Regions from separate parts of the Viridibacillus sp. NPDC096237 genome, predicted to be linked through region 1. Evidence: riboswitches for the same ligand, from Rfam matches in the RefSeq annotation. Region 1 holds a riboswitch; the other holds the start of a gene.
The links. A riboswitch is a leader RNA that binds a small molecule or an ion and turns the genes downstream of it on or off. The one in region 1 is predicted to bind FMN.
Positions count from the first base shown of each region.

Region 2: it holds a riboswitch for FMN, as region 1 does, so the genes downstream of both, ACQKMD_RS00845 (ECF transporter S component) here and ribD (bifunctional diaminohydroxyphosphoribosylaminopyrimidine deaminase/5-amino-6-(5-phosphoribosylamino)uracil reductase RibD) in region 1, are expected to answer to the same signal.

Region 1 is NZ_JBNNTI010000037.1:259-9,767, forward strand. Features, by position in the region: gene ribH (6,7-dimethyl-8-ribityllumazine synthase) at 1-330, opposite strand, end outside; gene ACQKMD_RS17015 (bifunctional 3,4-dihydroxy-2-butanone-4-phosphate synthase/GTP cyclohydrolase II) at 344-1,534, opposite strand; gene ribE (riboflavin synthase) at 1,553-2,191, opposite strand; gene ribD (bifunctional diaminohydroxyphosphoribosylaminopyrimidine deaminase/5-amino-6-(5-phosphoribosylamino)uracil reductase RibD) at 2,195-3,280, opposite strand; FMN riboswitch at 3,414-3,547, opposite strand; FMN riboswitch at 3,675-3,808, opposite strand; FMN riboswitch at 3,956-4,089, opposite strand; gene ACQKMD_RS17030 (hypothetical protein) at 4,271-4,594, opposite strand; gene ACQKMD_RS17035 (hypothetical protein) at 4,928-5,125, opposite strand; gene ACQKMD_RS17040 (class I SAM-dependent methyltransferase) at 5,338-5,649, shown strand; gene ACQKMD_RS17045 (histidine kinase) at 5,894-6,535, opposite strand; gene ACQKMD_RS17050 (lipid II flippase Amj family protein) at 6,754-7,605, shown strand; gene ACQKMD_RS17055 (alpha/beta fold hydrolase) at 7,981-8,805, opposite strand; gene ACQKMD_RS17060 (VOC family protein) at 8,884-9,306, opposite strand.
Region 2 is NZ_JBNNTI010000001.1:165,381-174,889, reverse strand. Features, by position in the region: gene resB (cytochrome c biogenesis protein ResB) at 1-1,012, shown strand, start outside; gene ccsB (c-type cytochrome biogenesis protein CcsB) at 1,009-2,199, shown strand; gene ACQKMD_RS00855 (response regulator transcription factor) at 2,319-3,035, shown strand; gene ACQKMD_RS00850 (ATP-binding protein) at 3,028-4,809, shown strand; FMN riboswitch at 4,900-5,037, shown strand; gene ACQKMD_RS00845 (ECF transporter S component) at 5,197-5,778, shown strand; gene ACQKMD_RS00840 (hypothetical protein) at 5,989-6,408, shown strand; gene ACQKMD_RS00835 (sigma-70 family RNA polymerase sigma factor) at 6,538-7,053, shown strand; gene ACQKMD_RS00830 (hypothetical protein) at 7,046-8,002, shown strand; gene ACQKMD_RS00825 (DUF4362 domain-containing protein) at 7,999-8,793, shown strand; partial or broken gene ACQKMD_RS00820 (IS256 family transposase) at 8,883-9,451, opposite strand.

The DNA of each region.
Region 1 (9,509 bases):
TACATTCGTATTTAAAGATACGTTTGCAATACCTTTTGCTGCTTCATTACATACATAATCATAATGCGTCGTAGAACCTCTAATGACAGTTCCTAAACCAATTACAGCATCATAGTCGCCTTTTTCTACCATTTGTTTAGCAATAAATGGTACTTCAAATGCACCAGGTACCCATGCAACATCTATATTGTCTTCTGATACGCCGTGACGCACTAAACCGTCCATTGCACCACCTAGTAGTTTACTTGTAATAAATTCATTGAACCGACCTACTACAATGCCAATCTTTAAATCTGTTCCAATTAGTTGCGCTTCAAATACTTTTCCCATTTTACGATCCCCTTTACGAAATAAGATGATTCATCTTTTCTTTTTTAGTTTCTAAATAAAATGAATTGCTTTCGACTGCTACAATTTCAATCGGCAGTCTTTCAACAACTTCAATGCCGTATGCTTCTAAACTTTGTACTTTATCTGGGTTGTTTGTTAATAAACGTACTTTTGAAATACCTAAATCTTGTAGCATTTGAACTGCCAGTGCATAATCTCGTGCATCGGCAGGAAAGCCCAGTTCTAGATTAGCATCAACTGTATCAAAGTCCTGTTCTTGCAACTCATAGGTACGAAGCTTATTAATAAGGCCAATTCCCCTACCCTCTTGTTGCATATACAACACAATTCCTGTACCCTCTTTTTCAATGATACTAAGTGCTTCTTGCAGTTGAGGACCGCAATCACATCTTTCCGAATGAAAAATATCACCGGTTAAACATGAAGAATGAATGCGCACTATTGGAGCGTCTACAACATTTACTTCCCCTTTAACAAGTGCCACATGTTCACAATTGTCGAGTTCGTTTTCATAGCCAACCATAGTGAATTGTCCAAAACTTGTTGGAAGTTGTACTTTAGCCGCTCTAGTTACTACTTTTTCATGGTTATAACGATAATGAATTAAACTTTCAATCGTAATTATTTTTAGTTGATGTTCTTTTGCGAAGTCCATTAACTCTTGTCCCGTAGACATTTTCCCGCTATCTCCCATAATTTCACATATGATACCCGCTGGAATCGCGCCACATGCTTTTGCTAAATCAACTGCTGCTTCTGTATGACCAGGTCTTTCTAAGACACCGTTTTTCTTCGCAACTAACGGGAAAACATGACCAGGTCTTTTAAAATCATCTGCATTAGCAGCTCCATCTAATAACTGTAGAACCGTTTGTGAACGTTCAAATGCACTAATGCCCGTACTTGTACTAGCGTGATCAATACTGACTGTAAAAGCTGTTTGATGGTGGTCCGTATTTGTTGATACCATTGGATGCAATTGCAGTTCTAACGCTCTTTTTTCAGTAATGGGCGTACAGATTAATCCTCTTGCGTGTGTTGCCATAAAGTTAATATTTTCTGGTGTTGCATATTCTGCAAGTGCAACTAAATCCCCTTCATTTTCACGATTTTCATCATCAACAACGATGATCATTTTGCCATCTTTTAAATCTTCTAACGCTTCTTCAATTGAGTGAAACATTGCTATACACCGCCCGTTTTAATATCCGTTTTGTTGTAAAAAATTCATTGTAATTGCTGAAGTTCCTTCGTTATTCTTTAATTGATGGATAATATATTTGCCTAAAATATCCGTTTCAATATTCACTTGTTGTCCTATTTCTTTAAGAGCGAAAATCGTTTCTTGATACGTATGTGGAATAAGTGAAACAGTGAGTTTTTCAGGTTGTTTATCGAAAATCGTCAAGCTTGTTCCATCAATGGCAACTGAACCTCTCGGTATACAAAACTGACTAAGTTCTCGTGAGATAGAGATGTCGATATAGACCGCATTTGCTTGCTTTGTTTTTCTAACGATTGTACCTATCCCATCAACATGGCCTGAAACAAAGTGACCGCCAAATCGACCGTTTGCTGCCATCGCTCTTTCCAAATTCACCAAATGCCCTACTTTTAAGGAATGAATTGTTGTCGCTTTAACTGTTTCTGGCATGACATCTAAAGTGAATTCTCGTTGGGTAAAATGCGAAACTGTTAAGCATACACCATTTACTGCTACACTATCGCCAAGTTGCATATCCGACATAATGTCTCCAGCTTCAATGGTAACCTTCATGCTGTCCATACCCTTTGTCAGAACTTTAATTTTCCCTTTTGCTTCAATAATACCTGTGAACATACCCTAATCCCCCAATCTCGATATCACTTTAATGACTTCACCAATTTGTTCCACTTGCTGTATCTTTAATGGGACAGCATTATCCATGCTTGTTACGTTTAAATGTTCAAACATGCCAATTCCATCATGGCCACCTACTAATTTAGGGGCTATGTAAGTAATCATTTCATTGACTAGACCAGAATTGACAAAGCTAGAACTTATACGCTTGCCCCCTTCCACATAAAGCGTGACAATATTACGACGTGCTAACTCTGTAAGGACATCCTGAATTACGATGGATTTTGTTTCAAGTTGGATGATACGTACATTGGCTTGTGCAAATCTTGTAATTTGAATAGATGTGACTTCATTGCCAACAACTATCCACGTTGGTGCTGTTTGATCGATGACAACTTTGGCATTCATTGGCGTTCTTAAATGAGTATCCAAAATGATACGTATCGGTTGCTTATTACTTTTTGCAAATCTATTTGTAAGTAATGGATTATCATTTAAAACTGTTTCAACTCCAACTAAAATGGCATCAGATTGCGCTCTTTTAAGATGAACATCCTGCTGAACTTCTTTACCTGTGATATTTTCGTTACGTCCATGAATTGTAGCAATTTTCCCATCTAATGTGATGGCTTGCTTTAACGTGACAAAGGGCAACTTCTGTTTCATAAAATACATATAGGCTTTATTTAATTTCAAAGCCTCCGCTTCACCGATACCTACTTCAACCTCAATGCCCGCTGCTTTTAGTTTTGCAACACCTGTTCCTGCTACTTTGGGATTTGGATCAAGTGTTGCAATCACTACTTTTTTCACACCTGCATTCAATATACCCATCGTACAGGGGGGGGTTTTACCAAAATGATTACAAGGCTCTAAAGTGACATACATCGTACTGCCGATAGCATTTTCTCCTGCCATTTTGAGTGCATGCGCCTCCGCATGAAGAGAACCAGCCTTAAGATGCGCTCCAATACCAACCACTTCATCTTCTTTTACAATGATTGCTCCAACTACCGGATTTGGCGACGTTTGATTTTCGGCAACTGCCGCTAAATTCAAAGCTAAATCCATATAATACTCGTCATGCATTGTGATAAACCTCCCATTTAAATAAATAAAAAACTCACTAATATAATTAGGGAGTTTGGGAGAGTTTTAGATAAACGCATCATTAAATAAACCTATTGAAATACTATTTTCAAAAGGAATTGCGTGTTATCTATTTGTCCTTCTCCCATCCAGACTATACTGTCGGCTTTGGATTCGCACCAAATCCTACCTTAAAAAGGCTCACGGGCTTAGGAGTTTTACTCCATCACCGTCGATTGGGAATTTCACCCGACCCCGAAGGACGATCATATTCAATTTTTTACAGCAAAAAAACTCCATAGATTTCTACGGAGTTTGATAGGAGTTGTCCAAAATATCATAAGCAAATAAACCTATTAAAATACGAGATTTTTAATAAGACTTTGATATTCTTTACATCCTTCTCCCATCCAGACTATACTGTCGGCTTTGGACTCACACCAAATCCTGCCTCAAAAAGGCTCACGGGCTTAGAAGCTTCACTTCATCACCGTCGATTGGGAATTTCACCCGACCCCGAAGGATATTACATATGAAATTGACAACAATACATTCTAGCTTTAGGGCATCAAAAAAACCCCATAGCACACTACGGAGTTTGATAGGAGATTTGAAATTATCAATACTAAATAAACCTATTAAAATACGAGATTTTAATAAGACTTTGATATTCTCTACATCCTTCTCCCATCCAGACTATACTGTCGGCTTTGGATTCGCACCAAATCCTGCCTTAAAAAGGCTCACGGGCTTAGAAGATTTACTTCATCACCGTCGATTGGGAATTTCACCCGACCCCGAAGGATTATTATATTGTATGTAAATACCATAGCACTTTAGTTATTTAAAAACTAGAGTTTTTTTAATTTCTATATGATTGATTGAGAACATACTAAAATGAAATCACTCATAAAATCTTGATGTATTGGGCTTTATCGGCCTGTTACATATCACGGAAAAATGTAACTTTTTTTATTTACCAACAACCGTTCACTGTATAGTTAAAGTAATAATACAAAAACCAAGGATAAAAACTATGGATATAAAAGTGATAAAACTCCATTTTTTCATTTCTAATTTCGGTCTAATTATGCTGTTTAAATTAATACAAGCCGGAATATAAATAGCCGTTGCAATGATAGAAAGAATTAAAAAGATACCTAGTAAACCATCATCGAAAGTAGAGTCCACTCTCAATCCGAAAGAATGCGAAGCGTACATTATTGTCATGAACCATAATACACCTATAAAAAAAGATAAATAGCCGAGAAATAAGTTAACTATTACGGAAATAGAACGGTATCCTATTCTCATTATATCCTCCTTTTTATTATTAAAATTATGCTTTAAAAACCTCATCACATTGTTTTCTGTCGTAATGTACATACTATTGAAAATAACCTTAAACTATTATATAAGTCGTTTTAATATTTTATGTATATGACACACCGAATATTTACTAAAATCCCTCCATGAATATCCTGTCATTTTAATTTAATAATCCTATCCAACTGCAAGAACATCCACTTTCATAATAGTTAAGTTATCTGTTCTCATACAAAAATTTAAACATGCATAATAAAAAAGCACTACATAATAAAACAATTTAATATTGTTTCATATGCAGCACTCCTATATTCAAGTTGCTTATTCGTTTATTCTTCTAGCATTATTTTTATTATTCGGTTTTTGTTTATCTTCATGATTATGTTGTTTATGTGCTTCATCATTTTGTCCAACCACATCAAAGTCATCTGGACTCAAATCAAACCCATAACCAAATTCTTCACGACCTAAGTCATTATTCTTTTTCACTTTATTTTTTTCTTGGTTGTTATTCGCCATTAATAATCACCTCCATCCACTATAATTTGTTCATTTTCTTTTGATTTATTCTTAGTATTTATTCAGTAAATCTGACTTGAGATAACTATTTGAAATAAAACGGTTCCTTATTAACCTTTTAATTCGAAATCGTTTTCAAAAATCCACTTTTTAATTATTTCTTTATCATTCCAGTTAGCAGTATAGTTTTCTTAAGAAAAGGAGTGAGCAGAATGAATAGTACTTGGAATACAACTTTATATGATACGAAGCATCAATTTGTTTCTAAATATGGTGAAGGATTAATTTCCTTTCTTAATCCAAAAGCAGGAGAGCAAATTTTAGATGTCGGTTGTGGTACAGGTGATTTAGCTGCACAAATTACTGAAACAGGTGCAAAAGTCATTGGGATTGACCAGTCTGCATCAATGAACAAGCAAGCCAAAAATTCGAGCATATTCCCTTCCACGTCAAAGATGCACAACACCTTGGTTATTCAAACCAGTTTCATACCGTTTTTTCTAACGCTGCGTTACATTGGATGAAATCTTAAGAAAAGGCCGTTGCAAGTATTTATGAAGCTTTAAAAGATGGTGGTCGTTTGTCGCGAATTGGGTGGAAAAGGTAATATTCAATCCATTGTAGAAGCAATTCAGCAATCATTTTGTGAATTAGGTTATGAGTACAAAGCAGAAAAGTTCCCTTGGTATTTTCCAAGCGTAGCAGAGTATGTTGCTTTACTAGATGAACATGGTTTTAATGTGCACTATGTAGAATTATATAATCGTCCTACTGAATTATCTGGGGAAGATGGTATTTTAAACTGGCTGAATATTCTTTTATGTCTTCGATGCCTTTTATATTATTTTCAATTGAGAGTACCTCTAACTGCATTAGCAATGCCGTTAACTTATGTCCAACTGAATCATGGATATCTCTCGTCATCTTTGTGCGCTCTTCTGCACGTGCTAGTTGTTCTTGTTCTGTATAGAGCTCGCCTTTTTCTTTAACACTCCAAAAAAAATGATTTACAAAGTAAGAGCTTTTACAAATTGCAATAAATAGTAACAAACTTACAAATGGAGTGAGCTTAAATAAAGTGATTACTGTGCAAACGATACCTAAAGAACATATATATATAGTGTGCTCCCGTTGCCTAAGTTGAAAAGCTCCCTCCATTGCAAAAAATGCATGCATTGGCAATAAATAAATAATATCAATAGAAAATGATGCACCAATTGGGATTATTAGCACTATGATCAAATAATTAACTACAGGTATTTTGCTAAGTGGGATTGTAAAATATAAGCACAGAGTAACTGTGACTAGAATAATTGCGTTTGTAATGGGTCCACCATTCAACAAAATATGTATCAAAAATACGCCAATAGTAAAAAACAAAGCAATATAACGAATTATCAATGCCTGCACTTTTACACCTCACTTATATAAGTATTATTTCGGAAAAGAATTGCCTCTATATGTACGTCCTTCATTTAATAAGAATTAAGATTTAAGACATTAATTAATTTCAACGTTTATACTACGTAACTTGGTATTGTCCTTTACGTTTAATAATAACAAAATATGGTATCAATAAAAATATCTATTCGTAGCCTATGTCTAAAATCAGTTTTTATCGTTTGATTATGCTAATATATCATTTAAGAGAAGGTGATTTTATTTCAGAACTATTCACTGAGAAATTAATATTAATTGCGCTGTTTATCCTAATTATCCATTGTATCGAAACACTTGCCTATGCTGTTCGATTATCTGGTGCTAGGGTTAAACTACTTGCTTCCGCATTATCCTTATTCAACTTAATGGTCATGGTTTCGAGGCTTGCTAATATGATGCAGCAGCCTTTTACTGGAAGTTTAATTGATAAAGCACCTAAAGAAAATACATTAGAATTTGTAGAAAGTCAATTTAGGGTGATTATTGCATCTTCCACAATTGGTACAATCTTTGGGATACTATTACTCCCAACTTTTATCGCCATTTTCTCAAGGGCAATTATCCATTTAGCAGAAGAAAGGGGTTCTATTCCGTCGCTTATTAAAAAGGGCTTCACATTTGCATACATAAAGCGCGGACTAAAACATATCCACTTGCCAAAACTTTCTTATTTGAAGAATATTCATTTAAAAGATATTCCAATCAAACTATTTGCCATTAACATGGTCATTACAGCTATTTATACAATCGGTGTTTTATCTGCCTTATATGCATCTTTACTAGCACCAGATAGAGCTTCAACAGCAATAATGGCATCTGGTCTTATTAACGGACTTGCTACTATCTTGCTTATCATCTTTATCGACCCAAGAATATCTATTCTTGCAGATGACGTCATTAATCAAAGAGGTAATTACTCTAACCTTAAAGGCATGTCAATTATGATGATGACTTCCCGCTTGTTCGGGACGCTTTTAGCACAAGTCTTTTTCATTCCAGGAGCTCATTATATTGCTTGGTTTACGAAATTTATAGCATAATTATTTTAATTACAAACAAAAGGTACGTTCAACTCGTCTTTGTCTAGACTTACTGAACGTTTTTTTGTTATTTTTTAGTTGTCATTATACTTAACCATTAGCTCCAAAATAATAAACTAAGTTACCTTAGTTAAGAAAAAGGAAGTTTTCATAACATAGAAGGGGGGAATCTTAGAATAAAATCTCAAATACGCTTATTTTAAAAAAACACAATCAAGTTAAACAAATCCTAAAAATAATATGTATAAATTGTTTGCACAATAAATTAGACCATCCATCTTCTAATTTGAAGATAAATGGTCTGAAATTTTTACCAATTCTATTTATTTTACCACTAAGTTTTTGACTTTTAACGATTTCATTGCATTGCCTCTATTAAGCCAAAAATGTACTGATATACTCTATAGCTTTTTTATCCTGCACATGGGCATAATGATCACCCTTTAACATTTGAACTTTAACTTGGTTTGATTTTATTCCCTCTACTTCTCTCTTTACCTTTCGTTGCGCAGCTGCTGCACTATTTTCCCGATTTCCGTATAGTAGCAAACAAGGTATTTGAATTGTTTTTAAGATTTTAGGTGGATTGCTCCTATAAGCCGCTAACAACAAACTAATACCTGATAGATTACTTGATCGTTGGTTTTCAATGGCTTCTCTAATAAAAGGACTATCTTCGAATTCAAACTTTTCGATTACTGCCTTTATTTCTTCCTCTGTTTTGGGCTTTGATATTTGCTCATCACCTGATTCTTTCCCTAAAAAACCTTGTCCAAATAATTTATGGCAAATACTAATGATGGGTAAAAAGTATCCAGATTTACCGAACATTTTAACAGGGAAACGATCAACCCTTGCATATCCGATATCTAAAAGTATCAGTCGATCTACTTTCTTGGGATAATAGAATGCGTAGGCTAAACCAATAATACCCCCTAAAGAATGGCCAATGATATTAACTTTATCCAAATGATTCTTTTCGATATAGCCATGTAGCCAGTCTGCCATATCCCTTTGTGTTACTACTCCTTCAATCCCAGTACTCTTCCCGATACCAGGAAGATCAATCATATGTGTAATGTAATCAGTATTTAATGCATCCGCTATAGGCATACCCATTCCTCCAGACCATCCTGTACCAGGGAGAAAAATAGCAACCTTATTACCTTTTCCACTTACGCTTGAATAATATTGTAGCATTGATGTGCCCTACCTCTCTCTATATATGCCAGATCAACCACGCCTGATACTATGTGCTTTACTTATTTACTTATTTACTTATTTACTTATCATGTTTTTGATTTTTTTAAAATTTGGACTTAATTCACTCCACACATCAAATTTATTCCCATCTAAATCAGCAAAAACAAAGTTTCTTCCTGTATGTCCTCTATCTTCAATAATACCGACTTCCATTTTACGTTCTATAAAAACGCTATGTATTTCTTCTAATGCACTTAATCCATCTACTTCAAACGTCATAGAGAAACGCTCATTACCGTTACAGTCGATAAAATTTGAACTCTGATTTTCTTTCGCTTTCACTAAGAAAAAACTTTGATCTGCTAGATTAAGAATCGCTTTTTCTTCATCTTGATAACTCAATTCCGCACCCAAATTATTTATATACCACTTTACAGACAGGTCTACATTAGTTACTGGGATATATGTAGTTCCAACTCGTAGTAAACTATTATTCATCTTTTAACTCTCCTTTGTAATTTATATAATTCTATTAACAACGTGATTTTCCCTTTTATTCCTAAAAGTTGTTTAGATAAACTGCACAATATCTTATTTTGGTAAACGGAATAAAAGGGACTATTATAAATAGTAACTCATAATAAATTGCTCTCCTTTCTTCCCTAATAGATACACACCACTCTTAACGATCTATTATGTAT
Region 2 (9,509 bases), on a different contig from region 1:
CATCTTCCTATTTGGTGTTATGCTCCGCCTAATGCCGGGTTTTTACATTGATAAAACACTTTGGATCCGCGAAGGTGAAACAATGGCTATTCCAGGAATGGAAGGCTATTATTTAGAAAGTAAAAAATTTACTTTTGAAACATATTCAAAAGACGAACAAAAAGAAGAATTTAACGAATCTAAAAAAGCGGTTAATGCAGTTGCGAAAAACTATCAGACAGATGTTAAGCTATTTAAAGCACCAGACGATGCAGTTCCTGGTGACACATCTAATTTAACTCTAGTAAAAGAAACGCCAATTATTGTAAATAAGCCATTAAAAAATGATGGTTATGCAATTTATCAAATGGATTTCCGTCTGAACGAGTTAAAAACGATGCATTTCAATTTAACGGATATAAAGACAGGGAAATCACTTGGTGCTGTTGCAATTGATTTAACTAACCCTGAAAAAGAATATAAAGTTGGCAAAGGTAGTAAGGTTGTTCTGAAAAGATACTTCCCTGACTTTGCTGGTTTTGAAGACGGTGAACCACAAACGGCTTCACCTTTACCAAATAATCCAGCATTCATTTTTGATATGTACACACCTGAAACACCAAAAGGCGAAACGAGCTTTGTAGCTATAAAAAAAACATTAGAACCATTTGGTGAAAATAAATATGCAATGAAATTTAGTTCGGTTGATACACGTAACGTATCAGGTTTAACAGTTCGTAAAGATAAGACACTCTCGATTTTAATGCTAGGTGGCATAATCTTTATGTTAGGTGTATCAATTGGTTCTTATTGGAGTCACCGCCGTTTATGGCTATTAAAAACAAAAGATGGTCGTTTATTAATGGCGTCCCATACAAACAAAAACTGGTTCAGTATGAAAAAAGACTTGGATGCAGTTACGGAATATGCACATCTTCCAGCATATATAGATCAACATGATGAGGATCAAAAAGTAGAGGATGCTGACAAGAAGTTGAAAGACAGAGAAAAGGAAGGTGACAACACCTTATGAGTTTAATTGACTTAAGCGGAAATTTACTATTTGTGGCATTCGTCGCATACTTAGTAGCTACATTACTTTTTGGTGGTGCAGTTAAAGGTGGTTCAAAAGATGAATCCGCTGATGCAGGTAAAAAATGGGGTACATTAGCAATTATTGTTACGCTTGTTGGATTCATTGCAAACCTAGGTTATTTCATTACTAGATGGGTGTATGCTGGACATGCACCCGTTAGTAATATGTTTGAATTTACGACAGCATTCGGCATGTTTGTTGTAGGAGCATTTATCTTAATTTACTTTATTTATAGAGTGCCGGCACTTGGACTCTTTGCTTTACCAATTGCAGTTATTATCATTGCTTATGCTAGTATGTTCCCTCGTGAAGTAAACCCATTGATTCCAGCGCTAAAAAGTTACTGGTTATACATTCACGTAATTACAGCAGCTATTGGAGAATCTATTCTAGCAATTAGTGCTGTTGCAGGTTTAATTTACTTACTAAAAAATATCGACCTTACAAAAAGGTCTAAACAGAGTTTCTGGATAGAAGTTGTTATGTATGCCTTAGTGCTTGTGTTAGGATTCGTAGCGGTTACGACAACATTTAATGTAACAGGCTATGAATCAAAATTTAGCTACGTAGATAAAAATGGTGCACCTAAGGAAATTACGTATAATACACCAGCATTGTTCGGAATGCATCAATCAGAATTATTGACTTCAGATAAGATGGAGCCAATTGCTAACGTACCAGCAATCGTCAATGCAAAAAAATTGACTACAGTTGTTTGGTCAATCCTAATTGGTACACTTTTATACGGTCTAATTCGTTTAATCATTCGTAAACCAATTGCAGTTATCATGCAACCATTCGCAAAACGTGCAAATTCACAACTGATGGATGAAATTGGTTATCGTTCTGTATTGATCGGTTTCCCAGTATTTACACTTGGTGCATTAATCTTCGCGATGATTTGGGCACAAGAAGCATGGTCTCGTTTCTGGGGCTGGGATCCTAAAGAGGTTTGGGCACTTATCACATGGTTATTCTATGCGGCATTCTTACACTTACGCCTTTCAAAAGGATGGCAAGGTGGGAAGTCAGCTTGGTTAGCAGTAATTGGTTTTGTTATCATTATGTTCAACCTAGTTGCTGTTAACTTAATCATTGCAGGTCTTCACTCATACGCTGGTTAATAATCGGCTTAGGATTGTAGCAAAGCTAAAGCCTTTTCCTTTATAGGAAAAGGCTTTTCTTTTCATTTTGATAGCCTAATTGTACAATAGACATATAGATGGTTTTGGGAGGAATAGTTGTGAATGAACAAATTTCAATATTAGTAGTAGATGATGAGGATCGTATCCGCCGTTTATTAAGAATGTATTTAGAACGTGAAGGATACGAAGTAGAAGAAGCTGAAAATGGAGAAGAAGCAGTTGAAAAAGCATTAGCAAATGACTATCATTGTATTCTTCTTGATATAATGATGCCTGAAAAAGACGGACTACAAGTATGCGAAGAAATCCGTGATAAAAAAACAACGCCAATTATTCTTTTAACGGCGAAAGGCGAAGAAGCAAACCGTGTATCAGGCTTTGAACTAGGGGCGGATGATTATATTGTAAAACCATTTAGCCCTCGTGAAGTGGTTTTACGCGTAAAAGCTATTTTACGTCGTTCAGCGGCTTTCTCACCAATATCAACAACTTCTGCATCAAAAGACTTAGTGGTATTTCCACATTTAACAATCGATCATGACGCACACCGTGTTTCTGCAGATGGAGTGGAAGTGAATTTAACACCGAAGGAATACGAATTATTATACTTTTTAGCAAAATCACCAGATAAAGTATTCGATAGAGAGCAATTGTTAAAAGAAGTATGGCATTACGATTTCTTTGGTGATTTACGTACAGTTGATACGCATGTGAAACGATTACGTGAAAAACTAAATCGCGTTTCAGAAGATGCGGCGAAAATGATTGTAACAGTATGGGGCGTAGGATATAAATTTGAGGTAGTCAATGAATAGAATGTGGAACAGTGTTGTCGGGAAGCTATGGGTAACCATATTGCTTCTCGTTTCATTTGTATTGTTTGTTTTCACTGTGTTAATGCTCGAATTTTTATCAAACTATCATACTAAACAAACAGAATCTTCATTACGTCAAGAAGCATCTACAATTGCTCGGATCATCAATGACCGTGAAACAACTGATTCTACAAAGGCTATTATTTCAGATGTTCTTAGTGATGAAACAAATGCATTGATTGCTGAGAAACCAGGTAAGGTTTCTTTTGCATTACAAGCGGGGCTTAATCAGGAGGGAATTAAACAACAAATTCTTAATGAAAAAGCATTTGATAACGTATTTACATCGAATGCACCTATTGTAAAAGAGATGATGCTACCTTCGACAACACAAAAAGAGCACATGGAGTCTTACATCGTTTTGGCTTTCCCGATAAATGTTGAAAACAATATACATGGGGCAATATTTATCTATCAAAGCCCAGACGCTATACATAGGACGACAAAGGAAACGACTAAAATTGTCTTTTTAGCAGCGGCCATTGCCTTGATGTTAACAACATTCTTTGCGTTTTTCTTATCAACCCGAATTACATCACCACTTCGTAAGATGAGAGAAGCAGCATTTGAATTAGCAAAAGGTAATTTCGAAACAAAAGTACCTGTTTTACAAAATGATGAAATAGGCCAATTAGCGACGGCTTTCAACCAAATGGGTAAACAACTCAAACACCACTTAGAAGTGATTAACCAAGAGAAAGAACAGCTATCAAGTATTTTGACATCGATGACAGACGCTGTAATTACGTTTAATCGAGATCGTACCATTTTAGTAAGTAATCCACCTGCAGAGCTGTTATTACAAAAATGGTTTATTAATAAGAGTGCCAATAGCGAGAAACCAATTCCGCCTGAAATTTATCATATGCTTGATCATGTTTTAGATTTGGAAGAAGAGCTAGAAGTAGAACTCGAAATTGAGCGATCATACTATGCGATTTCAATTAGTCCATTATACAGTGGCAACTCTGTACGTGGTGCAGTAGCTGTGTTACGAGATAAAACGGAAGAGCATCGTTTAGATAAATTACGTTCAGACTTTATAGCAAATGTCTCGCATGAATTGCGGACGCCAATAGCCATGCTACAAGGCTATAGTGAAGCAATTATGGATGATGTCGTATCAAGTGAAGAAGAGCGGAAAGAGATGATTAAAATCATCTACGATGAATCGCAGCGAATGGGGCGTCTAGTAACAGACCTGCTAGACTTAGCTCGTATGGAATCAGGACATATGCGATTATATAAAGATTCTGTTCCTATAACACCTGTTATTGAAAGAATTACACAAAAGTTTGTTCAAGTAGCAAAAGAAAAGCAAGTGAACCTGACATTTAATTCAACAATTGAAGATACACTTCATCTAGAAATGGACGAAGACCGTATCGAGCAAGTATTAACAAACTTAATTGATAATGCCATTCGTCATACACTAGTGGGAGGAAGCGTAGAAGTTATTGTTGACCGTCAGCTATCCTTTGCTCGTATTCAAGTAAAAGATAACGGCGCTGGGATTCCAGCCGATGATTTGCAGTATGTATTTGAACGTTTTTATAAAGCAGATAAAGCTAGAACACGTGGTAAGGGTGGTACCGGTTTAGGACTTGCTATTGCCAAAAATATTGTTGAAGCTCATAAGGGTAGAATCACAGTAGAAAGTGAAGTAGATAAAGGCACGACTTTCACATTCTATTTACCAATTGAAAAAATGTAAATTAAATTTAAACACACGAGTTGTAAGTTAGAAGACTTTACAATTCGTGTTTTTTTGCATATAGTTATAGTGTATTATAATTAAATTATGGTTCATCTTCGGGGCAGGGTGAAATTCCCGATCGGCGGTATTAGAGAACTAAGCAATACTCTTGAGCCCGCGAGCCGCAAGGCAGGATTTGGTTAGATTCCAAAGCCGACAGTATAGTCTGGATGGGAGAAGGTGAAGGTACGGTCGTCTTTCAATTTGAGTATCAATGAGACGCTTATTTGACTATGCCTAAATTCTCCCTTAAGTACACTTTGTGCTTAAGGGTATTTTTTTGCATAGCTACGACTATACCTTTCCTCTTTTTGAAGTGGATCTACAAAAGGAGAGAAAAGTATTATGAAGAACATGAAATTGCAAAAGATGATTGCAATTGGGATGTTAAGTAGTATTTCTTTCGTATTAATGCTATTTAACTTCCCACTACCGCCGTTTCCGACATTTTTGGAAGTGGATTTTAGTGATGTACCTGCTCTAATGGCAGCTATTACAATGGGACCTCTAGCAGGTATATTAGTTGAATTATTTAAAAACGTACTAGATTGGATTTTCTCAGGAAGTCCAACAGGTATGCCAGTTGGCCATATTGCCAACTTTACAACAGGAGTTCTATTTATCTTACCTGTGTACTTTGTCTATAAACGACTTTCAAGTGCAAAAGGATTAACTACTGGGTTTGTAGTTGGAACATTATCAATGGCTGTAGGTATGAGTTTACTAAACTATGTGCTATTTCTACCAATGTATACCTACTTTTTAAATATGCCTCCTACAACTGGAGCCGCATTAACGAAAATGATTGTATTAGGAATATTACCTTTTAATATTATAAAAGGATTCATCGTCATGATCATCTTCATGCTATTATTCAATAGCATGAGAAAATGGATTGAAAAACAACGAATGCATTATTTAAATTAAACCTTCAACCGATGTCTGTAAAAAGACATCGGTTTTTATGATTGAATAAAAAGGTAATTGATTATATAATACTGTTAATAAAATAAAAAATTTAGTACATTTAGCAAGATAATAATACAAAAACGAAAATTTATAATCTAGGTTTTACAATGTTATATATTTTATTCGATATTTCGTTATAAACTTCGATATAAGAAAGGATGTATGTAAATGGCGGAAAGAAAACTATTAAGTGCATTTTTTACATCAATTATTGCTTTCTTTATATTACCCTTGTTATTCATGCAACCAGAAGAACAATTCCTTCAAAATGCTCTTTCATTGACCGTATATGTTGTTCCTATGATTTTTACATACGGTTTGTTGGTGTCGTATATAGCTGATCGAATAGCCGAGCGTAAAATGAATGTTAGAGGATACTCGTTATTATTGCATATGGCGTTCGGGGCAGGTATTGTGATTCCAGTCTCTTTTGCTTATTACTCACAAGGTGGAGTTTGGTCACTTCAAACAATAACATGTGCTACAGCAGGCTTTATTTTAGGAAGTGTATTCTTTTTCGTGGATTTAACGTTACGTAAAATCGCTTCTCGAATGACACCATTTTCTTATGAAGAACAGAATATTTAAATTTACTATTAAAAAGCAATGAGGTCCTGAACCTCATTGCTTTTTCATTTTGAAAAAAATAAAGTGTAAAAAAGAAAGCTAAAATAGATTGCCGTCCATCTAATAACTAAAGAGACAGGAGGTGTATAAATGTATCGCTTAATAGAGAAGGCACAAAAGGGCGATGACAGGGCCTTTTTGCAGCTATTTCAAACATATGAAATTGATATTTACCGTATGGGATATACATATGTAGGAAATAAGGAAGATGCATTAGATGTTGTGCAAGAGACTGCCTACAAATCATTTAAAGCAATTCAAACATTGAAAAACCCAACTTACTTTAAAACATGGTTATTGAAAATTGCGATTAACTGCTCACTCGATATTTTACGGAAAAGAAAAAAGAAGAATGACTTTAATGAAGATGAAATAATACACGAAAATTTTGCGGAGCATTTACCTGAAGTATTTGACTTACAGCAATGTATAGATTATTTATCACCTGATGAAAAAAGTATCATTCTCCTAAGGTTTTATGAAGACCTTACAATTAAGGAAGTAGCAAATCTTCTAGAAATGCCACTGGGTACGGCAAAAACGATTCTTTATCGCAGTTTACAAAAGCTACGACAACAACTACAAGAAGGAGGTTCTTATGTCTAATCGGTTAAAAAGAGAACTAGAAAATATAGAGATTCCAAGTGAACTGCATGATCGTGCAGTAAATGGTGTAAACCGTGCTAAGTGGGAAAAGAGAAAAAATAATAAAAGCCAATTAAGTTGGCTAGCTATCCCAGCTTTGATTGCAGTTAGTGCTGGTGCCTATGCTATTTATAACAATACAACTGATAAGAGTAACGCGGTAGTAGTGAATTTGATGGAAGATTTATCACATATAGAAGAGAGAATCTCATTCGATCAAAGTAGCATAACCATTCCAGCAATTAAATTACCTAGCAATAGTCAGAATGCAGATATGATTGGCTTAATCGTTTATAAAGGAAAAATCTATACACAAACATCGACAAAATTCATCGGTAACAGTCCGGATGCATTGCGAGGAGAGAAACTAGGCCGTACTAAGGGGTCAATCGATGAGTGGAGCAAACAAGGCGACTATGCTAGTGAATTTGCCTCTTCTATAGGGAAAAGTGACGTCTACACTGTGAAAGGCTATGATGAATCATTTCGTATTATGACATACAACGAGAATGGTGGGGCGTTAGATACTGAGATTTATGAAAATTTGAATGATAGAACGATTTCTTCAGGACGGGATATATTCGACTTATTAAAGATAGAGGGGAATATAAAGAAAGTGCAGTATCAAACGTATGATGACTGGAATAACAGTACTGGGAATAAACAAGATTTAAAGGACATCAAGGTATTAGAGGAACTAGTTTCTAACTTTAATACTGCAATACCTTTAGTGCGAGAAAGTTCAGGCGTAACAGAAACTACTCGCTTTTTAGATTTTACATTGAATGATGGTACTTCAGTTCAAATATTGTTAGACAAAGAGGGGCATATCAATTATGGTCAAATTAATGTTGATTTTAAAATACAGGATATGCAAGCATTTAAGAAAGTTTGGAGGTTGATGGAATGAGGAGATTCGGCTTAATTTTGGTAAGTTTATTTTTCCTAGCAGGATGTAATCTACCAGATACAGCTGTTAAAAAGCTACCAACAAAGTTATCCCAGGAGCAGTTGATTAAGCAACAGCAAAAGAATTTAAAGGGATTTGTGAAGAAAGTAGAAGAGAAAGAGACTGCTATATTAACTATTAATAACTTCACAATCGAAGGTGCCCCGATAACTGAAACAATCAACTTTGATGGGGAAAAACTGACTGTAAAAAGAGATAGTACAAAGGATCCTTTCGGTAGTAAAGAGATAGTCACATATCAGTGTGAAAAGCTTGAAGAAGTGTCAAAAGATATTTATCAATTAAACAATTGCTCGAAAGAAGGAGAGCTAATTGATTATTATTTAGGGAATATTACTGAACAAACAGATGAAGAACCTCCAGCTATTTTGCTTGAAGTAGCTGGAAAAAGGTATACAACTTTCAGGGGAGCTTACTGCTGGTCGAAAGTAGGAAAAAGTACATGCGTGGATCATGCAGGACCATTAGAAACATTAGCAGATAAAAACCCCATTAAAGTACCAGCCAATACGCAAATTATGTTCAATATTCAAAGTGATAATTTACCCAATACAGTAAATCTATATGACCTTAAACATGATCAACAAACAGCTGTTACAATGCAAGATGAAGGCTTAATAACACCGAAAGAAAAAGGTGTCTACTACTACTCTTACGAAGCAAAATGGGAGAAATCATTATCACATGCATACGGAGATGTATCCTTTGCTTTTGTAATAGAAGTGGAGTAGTAAGGTAATCGAATTATTTTGATAACAAAAATTCTATTTATTATACTAATAGAAGCAACTAAAATGATTGTCGCATTTCGGGTAAATGATTTCCATTTCTCTACAAATTCTTGCAGTGCTTTATGCCCCATTTCAAGGTTAACTGCACGATAAACAGTCTTAAAATCCTCGCAAATTTCAGCTTGATCTGTAACACGTACTTTATGTGCAATATTTCGTGCAAGATGCACACAAAACGATTGATATTTTGACTCGGGAAAGACGGAGAAAATACTATCCGTAATGCCTTTTAAACCATCAAAAATGAACAATAATATTTCTTCTGTGCCACGATCTCTGATATCTTCCAAAAGTTCTTTCCAAACTCTAGCTTTTCATTTGGTGCGATTGTGTAAGCTAAGACTTCTTTCGATCCATCTTCACGAATACCAACAGCAATATAGACTGCTTCTTTTTCGACTGTTTCACGTTTTAGAGCGATATAAGTCGCGTCCAAATAAGCGCATGCATAACGTGCAGAGAGCGCTCGAGCTAAGAGACATGTCAATTCGCTCGCTAAGAGTGCGTTTACGGCCGATTCTAGGTGAGTGCGAAAAACTTCCTTAATATCTTCTTTTTTTACTAGAGCTTGGACAATATCTGTTGTAAACTGATTCATAGGGAAGACCTCTTTTCTGTGAATTGTGTTGTGGTGACTTAATTCTACAAGAAAAGGT